2 regions of the Pseudoalteromonas sp. T1lg21 genome follow, and region 1 is predicted to be linked to the other one. Evidence: predicted binding sites of a transcription regulator. Region 1 holds the regulator's gene; the other holds the start of a gene.
What was found. Region 1 encodes sigma-54, which starts transcription at its own class of promoters, with help from an activator protein. Its sites were predicted from a motif close to GTTGGCACGNNNNTNGNNT; they were not measured.

Region 1 (8,123 bases):
AAAGTATCTTCAGCGTGCATTCTAGGTGCCTAATTAAATGTCTTGTTCACGGTGACGAATTTTTACATTGGCATGGCTTTTCGCAAAGCTTTCACCAATTGTTTGCGCTAAATAAACAGAGCGGTGTTGGCCACCGGTACAACCAATTGCAATAGTTAGGTAACTGCGGTTATTGCGCTCTAAATGTGGCAACCATGTTTGCACAAAGGTCTGTATTTGCCATGTGAACTTTTGCACTATGCTGTGGCTCGCAAGATAATCTTTTACTGGTTGATCAAGGCCTGTTAGCGGCTTTAAATCTGGCTCCCAGTGTGGATTAGGTAAAAAGCGTGCATCAAATACGTAGTCAGCTTCTTTTGGTATACCGTGCTTAAAGCCAAACGACATAAAGGTGATAATCAGCTTTTTATCTTTTTTACCTAAGATCTTTTCGCGAATTGATTCAGCTAACTGATGAACACTCAAATCAGTGGTATCAATCATAAAATCAGCACGAGTGATCAGTACATCGAGCAAGATTTTTTCTTGTTTAATAGCAAGATCGAGTGGCAAAGAATCAATCGATAATGGATGTAAGCGGCGTGTTTCTGAAAAGCGCTTTATCAGGGTTTGATCATCACTATCTAAGTAAAATAGCGTTGGGTTTGCAAACCCTGGTAGGTATTCAAGAATATCGTTAAATTCTTGCTGCTCTTTCGGTAAGTTACGTACGTCGATACTGACTGCTATTTTATCGTAATTATCAGATACGCTACGTACGAGTGAAGGCAGCAAATTCACTGGAATATTATCAACGCAATAATAGCCTAAGTCTTCAAGTACTCGTAAAGCGACCGATTTACCTGAGCCTGAGCGACCGCTGATAATGATTAATTCCATTTATGCCTCTGCTGATATGACCTGAAACAGTTGCTGATCGGTTGTAGCACTGCGTAACTGTTTACAAAATTCTTTATCTTTAAGTCTATCAGCAATTGTTGATAAGGTCTTTAGGTGAAGCTGACAGTCACCATCTGGTACGATGAGTGCCACAAATATATCAACCGGGCGGTTATCAATAGCATCAAAATTGATGGGTGATTCACTCACTATGATAAACGCATGGGGTTCATCGGCACCGCTCATTCGACCATGGGGAATAGCAATACCGCGACCGATGCCGGTGCTGCCTAGTTTTTCTCGGTTGAGCAAAGCATCTAGGATATCTTGTTGCGATAAATGAGGAAGCTGCTGGTGGGCCAGTTCGCTGATATATTCAAGAATTCTTTTTTTGCTATTAAAAAGGACCGCAGCTTTGCTGCAGTCCTGGTTAGTAAGTGAACTTAGTTTCATAATTTAATGTCGAGCTAATTTCTCTTTGTGTTTAATGACTTGGCGATCAAGCTTATCGATCAGTGAGTCAATGGCTGCGTACATATCTTGATGTTCTGTCGAAGCGAACAATTCGCCTCCGTTTACATGTAAAGTTGCTTCTGCTTTTTGGCTTAATTTTTCTACATCTAGAATGACATGAACATTATTTATATGGTCAAAATGCCTTTCTAGTTTCGCAAACTTGGTGTTTACATAGTCTCTTAATGAATCAGTGATTTCTACATGACGACCAGTTAAATTTAGTTGCATAAGCATTTTTCCTTCTATGTAAAACGTCTAAATCAAACTCTTGCGCTGATTAGACGGAGGTATTGCTAGAGACTCACGATATTTTGCAATTGTACGTCTAGCTACTTTAATTCCTTGCTCAGCCAATATATCTGCAATTTTACTATCACTCAATGGTTTAGCTGAGTTTTCTGCGGCCACTAACTTCTTGATTAAAGCGCGTATTGCCGTAGAAGAACACTCACCACCATTTTCGGTGCTGACATGGCTTGAGAAGAAATATTTCAACTCAAAAATACCCCTCGGGGTATGCATATATTTTTGCGTTGTTACACGTGAAATTGTCGATTCATGCATTTCGACCATTTCAGCAACATCATTTAGCACCATCGGCTTCATCGCTTCAGGGCCGTGCTCAAAGAAAGCTTGTTGTTGTTGAACGATACAGTTGGTTACTTTTAATAACGTATCGTTACGGCTTTCTAAGCTCTTAATAAACCACTTTGCCTCTTGTAAGTGAGAGCGAATAAATTGGCTGTCGCTACTCGATTTTACTGAGCGAGACATAGCCGCATATTGGCTGTTTACTCTAATCTTTGGCATACAATCTGGGTTTAACTCAACCACCCAGCGACCTTTTACTTTTTTCACTGATACATCAGGTATAACGTACTCAGATTCTTCGCGTACTATGCTATCCGCAGGCTTAGGATTTAAGCTGTGAATAAGCGTCATCACTTCTTTAAGCTCATTTTCTTTAAGCTTAGTCTTTTTCATCAAAGTGCGATAGTCGCGACTCGCTAATAATTCGATATGCTCAGATAAAACCATTTTAGTTTCAGCTAAATATGGTGTGCTAGCGTCAAATTGACGAAGCTGAATACACAGGCATTCTTGTAAACTGCGCGCGCCAATACCAACAGGATCGAATAATTGTATTCTTTTTAAGACCGCTTCAACTTCATCAAGTTCGATTTCTTCTTCATCGTTATTTTGATTAAAGCTTTCGACAATATCTTCACAGCTGATCGTTAAAATACCTGAGTCGTCTATGGCTTCTACTATGGCTACGGCAATCGCTTCGTCAGTTGGGCTAAATGGCGTGAGCTGTAATTGCCACATTAGGTATTCTTGTAGGGTTTCAGTTGATGCGCCTTGGTAAATAGACTCATCTTCAGGCATAGGTCCTGATGATGTTGATGGGGCAGCACTCATGTACTCGTCCCACGTGACGTCCATTGCTAAGTCATCACTTACGGTGTCTTTATTGAGGGCGTCACTGCTTTCTTGCTCGTATTCGCTAGGTGCTTCTTCTGCAGACGCGCTTAGTTGCATATCGTCAGATTCAGCTTTTTGCTCATTCTTACCGATACTTTCTTCGTTGTAATCAGCCTCTTCCACTTCAAGTAGGGGATTACTATCAAGCGCTTCTTGAATTTCTTGCTGGAGATCCAATGTACTGAGCTGCAACAAACGAATCGCTTGTTGCAGTTGTGGAGTCATTGTAAGTTGCTGGCCCATGCGCAGCTGTAATGATTGCCTCATGTATCCCTAACAATCCTTTTTAAGTTATCGATGACTGTGCTGTGACAGTTAAAAAATTATCGATTTATTGTCATTGTTATAAGTCTAGCAGATGCTCTAGTCGGTGGCGTAATGGTTACAGCCTGAATTGCTCGCCTAGATATACATCACGTACAGTTTGGTCAGCTAATACGTGCTCAGGTGTGCCTGATGCAATTAGCTCCCCATGAGAAACAATGTAGGCTTTTTCACAAACATCAAGGGTTTCTCTAACATTATGGTCAGTAATGAGTACCCCAATACCGCGGTTTTTTAGGTGCTCAATAATTTTCTTTATATCTAACACTGAAATTGGATCAACACCAGCAAAAGGCTCATCTAAAAGGATAAATTTAGGATTTGCGGCTAATGCGCGAGCAATTTCAACGCGGCGACGTTCGCCACCTGACAGCGCCATACCTTGGCTGTCACGGATATGTTGAATGCTAAATTCGTCGAGTAAGCTGTTTAGCGTTTCTTCGCGGGTGGTTTTATTTAGATCTTTACGGGTTTCTAAAATTGCCATCAAGTTTTGATAAACCGTCAACTTTCTAAAAATTGACGACTCTTGCGGCAGATAACCAATACCTAAACGTGCGCGGCTATGCATTGGTAAAAGCGTAATGTCGTTATCATCAATGCTGATTTTACCTTTGTCGCTAGGTACTAAGCCTACAATCATATAGAAGGTTGTCGTTTTACCTGCGCCATTTGGACCAAGTAAACCAACAATGCTGCCAGCTTCAACTTCAAGGCCTACATTTTTAACCACTTGGCGGCCTTTGTAGCTCTTAGCTAAAAGCTCTGCTTTTAATGTGCTCATGGTTGGCCTTTGTTATCTTTTTTGTTTTCAACTGGAACGAGGATCGTGTGTACGCGATCTGTTGAGTTTTCGTCTTTTTCTGCGCTGATCAGCTGTTGAGCCATATCGTAGGTAATGCTTTTGGCCGTTACTTTTTGACCCGATTGAGTGACTTCAGCTTCGCCATTGAGTGTTAAGAAGCGTTTCGCAACATCGTAACGTACTTCTTGTGCACTGGCGCTCATTACGGTGCCATCAGCTTGCTTTTCTTCGAAATAAGCAGGATTACCTGTCGCGATAATTAATTCGACAGTGCCTTCGGTGTCTCCACCGTGTGCTTCAAGACGCTCAGCTGTAATACGACGATTACCATGCACGATCTCTACGTTACCTTCGAATATGCCAACGCCATCTTTTAGTTTACCAACTTGGCGGTCTGAGCTAATGCTAATTTGTGCGCCAGTTTGCTCAGCAGCCGCGCCTGAAAACGCGATCAATAAGCTTGGGATCAGGAGTAGTTTCTTAAGTTTATTGGTCATAGTATATGGTTCGTGTATGGTTAGTTAACTCAACAATTTCGGTTTTTAGATCGGCTTTTAAGCCTTTCCCGGTAATCTTTAAATTCGGTCCTGTTAGCGTCACAGGTTGCTTAGAAAACATGGTCATTTTATCAATGTCGACATTAATGTTTTCAGCTTTAATATCTTCGATCATGCCGTTGTGGGTTAAGTTTTTAGCAACCACATCCCCTTCAAAAATCAGCTGATCGTTTTCGTATAAAGTGGCTTCTTTGGCTTTTACTTGCCATACCTGCTGGTCGCCATAAATCGTAAAAATTGGTTGTTCAAAAAAGGTAAACCCTAATTGTTGATACAACTCCATTTTGGCGGCCGCCACCTTATGACTAATTTTGCCTTGTTCGTCATACGCAGTTTGCTTTAAGGCAACGGCTGTATAATCAGGCGATGCTATGATCTCATCTTCACTACTTATTGCGTCTGTTGATTGATTAAAGTACGGGTACCATAACCACACCATGCAACAAACAAAAACAATACTCAGTAAAATACGGGCTATATTCATGCGCTGGTTCCATCGCTAGTTAACGGCTTGCCGTTTTCTAACATCAGTAAATCAGTTAATTCACGCACGGCTCCAAAGCCACCCGGTAATAACGTGGTGTAATGAGCCAGCTTTTTAATAAGCGGGTGTGCATCGTTTACAGCAACAGCAAACCCCACTTTTTCCATTACTGGTAAGTCTGGACCATCATCACCAATATAGGCAATTTGTTCATCTGTCAGCGCCAGTTTATCTTTTAACTCTTGATAAGCAATCAGCTTATCTTCTTGTCCCTGATAAATGTGCTGAACTGTTAGGCTAGTCATTCGCTGCTGAACTATTTGTGAATGGCGGCCAGTAATCACCGCGACGTCAAAACCACTATTAATAAGCGCTTTGATGCCAAAGCCATCTTTTGTATTGAACGCTTTCAGTTCTTCGCCATCATTGCCTAAATAAATGCGACCATCAGAAAACACACCATCTATATCGCAGATTAGCAATTTTACTTTTTGTGCGCGCTGACTTACATCAGGGCTAAGTGGCTGGTATAGCTCAGCGAATGTCATTGCTTAAAGAACTCCTGCTTTTAATAAGTCTTGCATATTAAGGGCACCAATGGGCGTATTGCTTTGATCCACCACAATTAAACCATTGATACGCTTACGTTCCATAATGTTTAAAGCCTCTGCTGCAAGCATATCTGGGCGCGCAGTTGTGCATGAACGAGTCATTACTTGGCTAATTGCCGTACTATGAATATCAATACGTTGCTCTAAAATTCGGCGTAAGTCACCATCAGTGAATAATCCGGCTAACTTTTCATCCGCACCAATCACCGCTGTCATACCAAGGCCTTTGGCAGACATTTCAATGAGTGCATCTTTAATGCTTTGTGTTTCGCTAACAATCGGCGTGGCATCGCCCGCGTGCATGACATCATTCAATGTCAGTAATAAACGCTTACCTAAGCTACCACCAGGGTGTGAAAGCGCAAAATCGTCGGCAGTGAAACCACGGGTTTCAAGTAGCGCAACCGCCATTGCATCACCCATTACTAACGTTGCTGTAGTACTTGCGGTTGGTGCTAGACCTAATGGACACGCTTCTTGGCTAACTTTGATGCATACATGTACATCAGACAGTTTGGCCATAGTTGAATCAGGGTTGCCTGTTAATGAAATCATCTTTGCGCCAATGCGCTTAATAACAGGAATAATGCTAAGTACTTCGCTGGTCTCACCTGAGTTTGAAATACACATCACCACATCATCGCGAGTGATCATACCTAAATCACCGTGGCTTGCTTCACCTGGGTGAACAAAAAACGCCGGTGTGCCGGTGCTAGCAAGGGTCGCCGCAATTTTATTACCAACATGGCCAGATTTACCCATACCTATAACGATAGTACGACCAGTGCATTGGTACATTAGCTGGCAAGCATTATCGAAATCTTGGTTAATGTATTGCTCAATTTCTTGTAAAGCTTGTGCTTCAATTTCGAGTACGCGCTTACCCTGCGCGATAAAGCTAGGTTGTGTCATTGATTATCCTATTTGGCTAAAAATATAGCCCTGATATGCAATAAATGCGACTAACAATAAGCCACCTTCTACTCTATTGATACGGCGAGCACCTTTAAAGTTCAATGACATGGCAATCAATACAATCGTTGCTGCAATCATGATCAGTGCATCGCGGTTTGCCGCAGAAGGGTCAATAATTGATGGGTTGATAATACCCGCAAGAGGTAATACGGCGAGTAAGTTAAATATGTTTGAGCCAACGATGTTGCCAAGCGCTAAATCGTCTTCGTTCTTTAATACCCCTGCAATACAGGCTGCCAGCTCAGGTAAGCTGGTACCAATAGCAATAATGGTTAAACCAATGACTAGGTCTGATAAGCCAAAGTATTTTGCGATATCAACGGCTGATTCAACTAAAAAATGTGAACTGATTGGCAATAAAATCATCCCGATGACTAACCAAAACACGGCAGATTTAGTACTCACGTTGTCTGGCACATCTTCACATGCTTCGCTAACAAAGGGGTCATCTTGATTTTTGGCACGCAGAGAAATAATAACTAGGCCTGCTATAAACACCACAAACGCAAGCATTAAGGCGATGCCCTCAGCGAATGAGAAGTAGTTGTCTGAGAATACATACCAAGCGGCTACTGAGATTAACAGCACTAATGGCATTTCGCGTTTTAATGTCATTGATGACACAGAAAGAGGACGCAGTAAGGCTGTGACGCCAAGTACAAGTAAGATATTAGTAATGTTAGAACCAACCGCATTACCAACAGCGGTATCTGTTTTATTGGCAAGTGCCGCAGATGCAGACACCATCATTTCAGGGGCTGATGAACCCATAGCAACAACGGTTAAACCAATGATTAGGGTGGGGATCCCCATATTTTTTGCGAGTGCAGCCGCCCCATATACAAACCGATCAGCACTCCAAACGAGCGCTGCAAAACCAATAATTAAAATGACAAAAGAAGTCACCATTGTGATACGCCAACATTACTTATACAGATGACTGCAAATAGTAACAAAAGCGAGCATGAAAGTATAAGTAAAAGAATGAGCTGGCGAGCATAAAGCCATTGTCATGAGGAAACTAAATTTCAGCGGTGGTTAAGTTCTTTGCAGCTAGCTTTAGAATTTATTGAAAGGAAATATTACAAAATTTTACGATTTGTTTTTTCCATCTTGACTAAAAAACCCTTAAAATGGCAAAACTAGTGAAAAACGTTATGGAGAGCGACTTGTCGCAATCAATAGTAGAAATCAAGGATGTAACCTTTTCACGGGGCGATAGAATCATATATAAAAATATGAGTTTTAACATTCCGAAAGGCAAGATTACCGCTATCATGGGACCGAGCGGCATTGGTAAAACCACCATGTTGCGCTTAATTGGCGGTCAGCTTAAGCCTGATTCTGGTGACATTTTATTTGAAGGCAACAGCATTCCTAGCATGACTCGCAAGGAACTTTATGCTGCCCGCACGAAAATGAGTATGCTGTTTCAAAGTGGCGCGTTATTTACCGATATGTCAGTGTTTGACAATATCGCTTTTCCT
Region 2 (8,123 bases), on a different contig from region 1:
TTCGTCGTGCAGTTCGTCACGGTAACAAGCTAGGCGCGAAAGGTGCATTCTTCTATAAGCTAGTTGCTGCGCTAATTGAGCAAATGGGTCAAGCGTACCCAGAGCTTGCTAAGCAACAAGAAATTATCGAAAAAGTACTGCGTATTGAAGAAGAGCAGTTTGGTAAAACACTTGAGCGTGGTCTGGCTATTTTAGAAGAAAGCCTAACTGACATCGAAGGCGATGTGATCCCAGGTGACTTAGTATTCAAACTTTACGACACTTACGGTTTCCCAGCTGACTTAACGGCAGACGTGGCGCGTGAGCGTTTCATGACGATTGATGAGCATGGCTTTCAAGAGTGTATGGCTGTTCAGCGTAAGCAAGCACAGCAAGCGGGTAAGTTTGGTGCAGATTACAACCAACAACTTAAGTCTGAAAAACACACAGACTTTAAAGGTTACGATGCAGAGCATTACACAGGTACTGTTGTTGAGCTTTTCTCAGAAGGTCAATCGGTTTCTGTACTTGAAGATGGTCAAGAAGGTATCGCAATCTTAGACCGCACACCGTTCTATGCTGAATCTGGTGGTCAAGTTGGTGACACAGGTGTGTTAAAAGTTGCTGGCGGTGAGTTTGTAGTGACTAACACGACGAAACTTGGTAATGCATTTGCACACCATGGTCGTGTACAAGGCCGTATTGGTACAAACGATAAAGCAGAGGCAACAATTGATGCAGCTCGTCGCGATAGCATCAAGAAAAACCACACTGCAACACACATTTTACATGAAACGTTACGTCAAATTTTAGGTGAGCACGTAAGTCAAAAAGGTTCACTTGTTGACCCTGAGCGTTTACGTTTTGACTTCTCTCACTTTGAAGCGGTAACAAAAGACGAATTACGCCAAATCGAGCGCGCAGTGAACGATGAAATCCGTCGTAACTTTGCGCTTGAAACTGAGCTAATGGCTATCGAAGATGCAAAAGCAAAAGGTGCGATGGCATTGTTCGGTGAAAAATACGATGACGAAGTGCGCGTAGTAACCATTGGTGATTACTCAATCGAGCTATGTGGTGGTACTCACGTTAAGCGTGCTGGTGATATCGGTTTATTTAAAATCGTATCAGAAAGCGGTATCGCTGCCGGTATCCGCCGTATTGAAGCGGTAACGGGTGCTGAAGCAGTTGCTTATGTAAGTGAGCAAGAGCAACAGTTAAATGATGTTGCAGCGCTAGTTAAAGGTGATAGCAGCACAGTACTTGAAAAAGTAACTGCGTTACTTGAGAAATCAAAAGGCCTTGAGAAGCAAATTGCACAGCTTAACGATAAGCTAGCAAGTGCGGCAGGTGCATCGTTACTTGACTCTGTTGTTGAAGTGAACGGTATTAAACTGCTGGTTGCTGATGTTGCAGGTACTGAGTCTAAAGCACTACGTGGCATGGTTGATGACCTGAAAACGAAGATTGGTTCAGGTGTTATTGCCCTTGGTGTAGCTAATGGCGATAAAGTAAGCCTAATTGCAGGTGTAACTAAAGACCTAACAGGTAAAGTGAAAGCCGGTGAGCTTGTAAATCACATGGCTGCACAAGTAGGCGGTAAGGGCGGTGGTCGTCCAGATATGGCGCAAGCAGGTGGTACTCAGCCAGAGAACCTTGCAGCAGCCTTAGAAAGTGTAACTGGTTGGTTAACTGAGCGTTCTTAATCACTAGTGGCACTTATCGTCCAAAAATTCGGTGGCACCTCAGTTGGCTCAATAGAGCGAATTGAGGCCGTCGCCGACCTTGTTGTAAAAACCAAGCAGCAAGGCCATCAAGTTGTGGTGGTGCTCTCGGCGATGTCGGGAGAGACTAACCGTCTAATTGAACTCGCTAAACAAATCGATTCTCGACCTAGTGCTCGTGAGCTTGATGTGTTGCTAACCACCGGTGAGCAAGTGTCAGTCTCTTTACTCGCAATGGCTATTATTAAACGTGGTCACTCAGCGGTAAGCTTACTTGCTGATCAGGTCAACATTCGCACCGATAATATGTTTGGCAAAGCACGTATTGAAGAGATTGCTGCGACTCGCCTTAAGCATGAACTTGAGCATAACCGGATTGCTATTATAGCGGGCTTTCAGGGCCGCGATATTGAGGGCAATATCACTACGCTTGGTCGCGGTGGTACAGATACTTCTGCGGTTGAGATTGCAGGTGCTATCAATGCGGATGAATGTCAGATTTACACCGATGTTGATGGGGTATACACGACCGACCCGCGTATTGAACCAAATGCTCGACGTATGAGCCATGTCACTTTCGAAGAAATGCTCGAAATGGCAAGTCTTGGGGCTAAGGTTCTGCATATTCGTAGTGTTGAAGCCGCAGGGAAATATAATATACCGCTCAGAGTGTTATCGAGTTTTAACCCGGATCAAGGGACCTTGATCAGTTTTGAGGAGCCGGATGTGCAAGCAAACATTGTGTCGGGTATCGCCTTTAATCGTGACGAAAGTTTGATTTACGTCAATGGCGTGCACCAAGGAACGGAAAACCTTGCAAAAATTTTGAAACTTTTTGCAGAATTCGGCATCGAAATAGATATGATTAATCAAGTTAATCATAACTTTGAAAAAATAGACTATGCTTTTACTGTGCACACGAATGATTTTGAGCAAGCGCTTGAAATTTTGACCAGTAACCAAGATGGTATCAGCGCAGAATCTATTAAAGGGATAAGCAATGTTGCCAAGGTGTCTGCAGTAGGTGTAGGGATGAAATCTCACTCTGGTGTGGCAAGTTTATTTTTTAATGCCCTTGCCGATGAAAACATCAAAGTGATGCTTGTATCGACATCAGAAATAAAGATATCAGTTTTAATTGACGAAAAGTATTTAGAACTGGCTGTACGTGCGCTACACAAAGTTTTTTTAACTGAAAATGAATAAGATCTAGAGTTTTTACTTACTTTTAAGTCTAGATTTCATTAGAATGTTTTTGACGCGGAATCTTTTAATTTTTTGGAACATGGGAGCAATAGAATGCTAATACTAACTCGTAGAGTAGGTGAAACCCTTATGATCGGTGACGAAGTAACAGTTACTGTTCTTGGTGTTAAAGGAAATCAAGTTCGCATTGGTGTAAATGCACCGAAAGATGTATCAGTACATCGTGAAGAAATCTACATGCGAATCCAAGCAGAGAAATCTAACCCAAATCCGGGCAACGTTTAATCAGCGACAGATATTTTTAAGAGCCACTCACTGAGTGGCTCTTTTATTTAGTTCAGCTGTTATTTCATCATTTAGCGCTTGTTTAGAAATATATTGCATACCGCGCTGTGCTTTTAAAATAAAACCTCGCTCAGTTTCAATAATCTCACTAATCTGTTGCCAGCTTAATTGGTAGCTTTTATGCGGGTTTTCGGCCTTAACACCTTCATCATCAAATACGACAGTCACTTCGCTACCCGATGCACGACTCAACATTTGTCTTGCGACCCACCATGGGCGCTTGTAATAAAACGATAAGCACTCAACGACAGCAAGCATAATCATAAAGCTGCCCAGATAATGATTCTCTAATTGATAAAAGGCTAATAAGCCTAAGGTTATTAACAACACCAACAGCGGGTATTTAGGCTTAGCTTGTGATGAATAAGGTAAAGACTCATCAAAGCATTCGTAATAATACGGTTTATCTAGTGTGTAAGTTGTACTTAATGTCATTCGGGGACTCACTTAATCGACTGGCAGCAGTTTAACATTGATAGAAAAAAACTGCCGCAGTTGGTTTTCATTTAGTTGTCATTATGAGAGCTTAAGGTATCTGTATTTTTTAGGTGTAAGTTGTATGTTTGTTAGTTCAATGTCATTAGCACTAGCAATGACCACAAATACTTTTTTAGTTATGGGCGATATGCCATACACTCCAATTGATGAAATTAATCTCGCCAAAGATGGAAAAATTACTAAAGCAATCGCAGCAACACCCCATGGCTTTTTAATGCACCTTGGTGATATGAAATCGGGAGCACTTGCTTGCACCAATAAGCTTTTGCAAACAAATAAAGCGTTATTAACATCGCTGACTACACAGCCTTTTATTTACACCCCAGGTGATAATGAATGGACAGATTGCGACCGCGTCACATTAACTCCCCAATTCGATGAGCTTGAACGGCTTAATTTTGTTAAAGGCTTGATGTTCGACGAGGCTTATACACAAAAAGCGAAGCAACTACAGGGTTATGCCACACAAGCTGAAATGCTAGAGAATGCCCGTTGGCAGTTTGATGACATTGAATTTCGTACTTTGCATATACCTGGTACATTTAATGGCCGCTCACAAATCTTAAAAAGTGACAAAAACGCAGCACTTGATGCCGCTGACAAACGTGATAAGTACAACTTAATGTGGTTAAAACAAGCGCTTGTTCATCAGGATGCTAAGGCCTATGTGTTTGGCTTTCAAGCTGACATTTACCATCCAACCAGTAAACCCGCTTGCAGCGAATCACAGCGCAGCGATTGTGATGCCTTTAAAGTGTACCGTGATGCTATCAGCGACTTCGCAAAGCACACCACAAAGCCTGTGCTCGTGATGCATGGCGATACCGGCCCATATTGTCAGCAGCAGCTAGCGAGTAACTTAACGCGCTTAAATGTCCCCGGTGATTTTGCCGTTAGCGATGTAGCTAAGGTGAGTTTTAATAACGGCCAGTGGCATATAGCGAGTGTAACGACAAACGAGCCCCTCACTAAGGTTTGTGAGTAATAACGTAGGTAAGTTAGAGCGGAGCGAAACCCAACAAGTTAGCGAGTTGCGAGGGGAAAGAGTAAAGTTGCGAGTTTATAGGGAAATGAGCCATCAGCTTTCAGCCGTCAGCTATCAGATTAAAAAAAGAGCCGGTAGGTTGGTTAGAGCGGAGCGAAACCCAACAAGTTAACAAGTTTCTAGGGGAAAGAGTAAAGTTAGCAAGCTGCTTGACACAAGCAGCTTGCAGCCTAGAGTCGCTAACTCGCTAACTCGCTAACTTGCTAACTCACATACACAAAAAAGCGGCACTTGGCCGCTTTTCTTAATTAAGGTGTGTTATTAGCAGTTAGTTTCTTTTGCGTTAACACCTTCTTTTACTTCTTCACATGCATCTTCAACTGCATTTTGTGTATCAGTAATTGCTTCGTCAATACGTTCGCCAGCTTCTTCAGCTGTGTTGTCTTCACAACCCATAATAAATAAACCTGAAAATAGGGCGATAGTTGCGGCTTTTAAAGTTGAATTTTTCATAATGAAATTCCTTGTAAATTTAAAATAAAGTAAATGGTTATCTGCTTTTAACTACTTAGGGACACTGCCTCTAAGTGCTCCTGATACCAGCGAAATAACAAGTAATACTAAAAATATAAAAAAGATAATCTTAGCGATGCCTGCAGCGGCTCCTGCGATACCGCCAAAACCTAACACTGCTGCGATTAACGCGATAACTAAAAAAGTAATTGTCCAGCGTAACATAGTGGTCTCCTTGGCTATTTAAATTTTCTTAAGTTCGATGTAACTAAAGCGAGTTCTATGCCAGAAGGTTTATTTCTTAAATTTCAGTTGCTTATGTGTTTTTGTTGTAATTGGCAGGGTTCATCATTTGGTAACTTTTACGAGTAAGCATGTAACTTATTCATAGTGATATTTTTTCATATTGAGCTGCATGAGAAAAATGAAAGAAAGCACTAAAAATGGTAAGACCAATTTAACTTTGTTTTGTGTGCTTAGCTCTAACGCCTTGTTGTGTGTGGTTTTTAGTCATTTTGTTGCTATTAATTAATAGTTCAGCATATAACGCTTGGCTATATTGACTATTTATATCATCTATAACGGGGCTTTAAATGCGTGAATAGTGGGGTGTTAATTATATGTGTGTCATGTTATTTTAAATTTAATTGGTTTTACCAATTTACAATGGTGCTATACAAATTGATTTTCTTTGTTATCATTGGTGCATAATTATTTAACAAAAATGACTTTTTATTATAAGTAAGCGAGGGGAGTCGTATGGATATAGGTGGATTACTCACCACTGCGGCCAGTTTGATGGTGACAGGCATGGTTGGCGTGTTTGTTTTTCTGAGCATTTTGATTTCTGCGGTGATCTTAATGTCGAAAGTCGTGGGTCGATTCGACGATCCTGCAACTGCAGAACCTACGCGAACAGCAAAAATTCAACCTCAACAGGGTGTGCCACAGGCACATATTGCAGCTATCAGCGCTGCAATTGCTCAATTTCGAAATAAACAAAAATAACGGGGCAGCTCAAACATGGCTAAATTAAAACTAACCGAATTAGTATTGCGTGACGCACACCAGTCTCTTTTGGCAACGCGTATGCGCTTAGACGACATGTTACCCATGGCAGAAAAACTCGATAATGCGGGTTATTGGTCTATTGAATCATGGGGTGGTGCAACGTTTGACTCGTGTATCCGTTATTTAGGTGAAGATCCTTGGCAACGTATTCGCGAGCTAAAAGCTGCAATGCCAAACACTAAGCAGCAAATGTTACTGCGCGGGCAAAACCTTTTAGGCTACCGCCATTATGCTGATGATGTAGTCGAAAAGTTTGTTGAGCGAGCTCATAAAAACGGTGTTGATGTATTCCGTATTTTCGATGCGATGAACGATGTACGTAACCTTGAAACCGCGATTAAAGCAGCGGTAAAAGTAGGTGCACACGCTCAAGGTACAATTTCATACACAGTAAGCCCAGTGCATACACTTGATATGTGGCTGAAACTTGCTAAGCAACTAGAAGATCTTGGTTGCCATTCAATTTGTATCAAAGATATGGCGGGTTTACTTAAGCCATACGATTGTGAGCAGTTGATCAAAGGCTTAAAAGAAACCGTGTCTATTCCTATTGCGATGCAATGCCATGCGACCACAGGTTTAAGCACTGCAACATACCAAAAAGCAATCGATGCGGGTATCGATATGCTTGATACAGCTATTTCGTCAATGAGTATGACTTATGGTCATAGCGCCACAGAAACCATAGTTTCAATTGTTGAAGGCACAGAGCGAGATACTGGTCTTGATTTAAACCAATTGGAAGAAATTGCTGCTTATTTCCGTGATGTTCGTAAAAAGTATGCCGCTTTTGAAGGTAGCCTTAAAGGCGTTGATGGTCGTATCTTATTAGCGCAAGTACCGGGCGGCATGTTAACTAACATGGAAAACCAGCTTAAAGAGCAAGGTGCAGCTGATAAGCTTGACCAAGTGTTACTTGAGATCCCACGTGTTCGTGAAGATTTAGGTTATATCCCACTTGTTACACCGACCTCACAGATTGTCGGTACTCAAGCAGTACTAAATGTACTAACTGGCGAGCGTTACAAAACCATCACAAAAGAAACAGCGGGTGTGCTGAAAGGTGAATATGGTGCAACACCAGCGCCTATGAATAAAGAGTTGCAAGAGCGAGTACTTGAGGGCGCTGAAGCAATTACGTGCCGCCCTGCTGATAAGCTAGAGCCTGAGCTTGAGAAGCTAGAAGCAGAGTTATTAAGCGAAGCTAAAGAGCAAGGCTTAGAGCTTGCTGATGATGTGATTGATGATGTACTTACTTATGCATTGTTCCCACAAATTGGCCTTAAATTTATTAAAAACCGCAACAACCCAGATGCATTTGAAGCAATTCCAACGGGTGAAGTTGCTAAACCTGAAGCAACTCCTGCTGCTTCAAGCCCTGTAAAAGCAGAGCAGTACAGCGTTAAAGTTGATGGTAAAGTTTACGATGTCGTCGTAGCGCAAGGTGGTGAGCTTAAAGAAGTAACCCTAAAAGACAGTGAGTTAATTCCTCAGTCGGCGTCAGCGTCAGCGGGCGAAACACTCAATGCACCGTTGGCAGGTAATATTTTCAAAGTGAAAGTGAAACCAGGTCAAACCGTTAACGAAGGTGATGTGGTTATCATTATGGAAGCGATGAAAATGGAAACTGAAATTCGCGCCGCACACTCAGGTACAGTTGCAGAAGTATTAGTGGCAGAGGGCGACTCTGTTGCCACTGGCGATGCGCTAATCGCGCTGGCATAGGAGACAGAGGATGGATGGTGTTTTAAACCTCTGGCATGCCACGGGTATTGCTAACTTTACTTTTCCGGCATTGATCA

Region 2: a site for sigma-54 is predicted at 5,522-5,540, ahead of C2M25_RS12140 (DUF1328 domain-containing protein). Genes of this name have one in related genera too.

Annotation. Positions count from the first base shown of each region.
Region 1 is NZ_PQBX01000001.1:83,872-91,994, forward strand. Features, by position in the region: gene C2M25_RS00405 (HPr family phosphocarrier protein) at 1-20, opposite strand, end outside; gene rapZ (RNase adapter RapZ) at 34-879, opposite strand; gene ptsN (PTS IIA-like nitrogen regulatory protein PtsN) at 880-1,332, opposite strand; gene hpf (ribosome hibernation promoting factor) at 1,336-1,623, opposite strand; gene C2M25_RS00425 (RNA polymerase factor sigma-54) at 1,651-3,147, opposite strand; gene lptB (LPS export ABC transporter ATP-binding protein) at 3,263-3,988, opposite strand; gene lptA (lipopolysaccharide transport periplasmic protein LptA) at 3,985-4,506, opposite strand; gene lptC (LPS export ABC transporter periplasmic protein LptC) at 4,496-5,050, opposite strand; gene kdsC (3-deoxy-manno-octulosonate-8-phosphatase KdsC) at 5,047-5,598, opposite strand; gene C2M25_RS00450 (KpsF/GutQ family sugar-phosphate isomerase) at 5,602-6,573, opposite strand; gene C2M25_RS00455 (calcium/sodium antiporter) at 6,577-7,545, opposite strand; gene C2M25_RS00460 (ATP-binding cassette domain-containing protein) at 7,794-8,123, shown strand, end outside.
Region 2 is NZ_PQBX01000056.1:412,170-420,292, reverse strand. Features, by position in the region: gene alaS (alanine--tRNA ligase) at 1-1,685, shown strand, start outside; gene C2M25_RS12165 (aspartate kinase) at 1,692-2,909, shown strand; gene csrA (carbon storage regulator CsrA) at 3,003-3,194, shown strand; gene C2M25_RS12155 (YcxB family protein) at 3,222-3,689, opposite strand; gene C2M25_RS12150 (hypothetical protein) at 3,814-4,737, shown strand; gene C2M25_RS12145 (hypothetical protein) at 5,059-5,250, opposite strand; gene C2M25_RS12140 (DUF1328 domain-containing protein) at 5,302-5,475, opposite strand; gene C2M25_RS12135 (OadG family protein) at 6,010-6,258, shown strand; gene oadA (sodium-extruding oxaloacetate decarboxylase subunit alpha) at 6,274-8,046, shown strand; gene C2M25_RS12125 (sodium ion-translocating decarboxylase subunit beta) at 8,057-8,123, shown strand, end outside.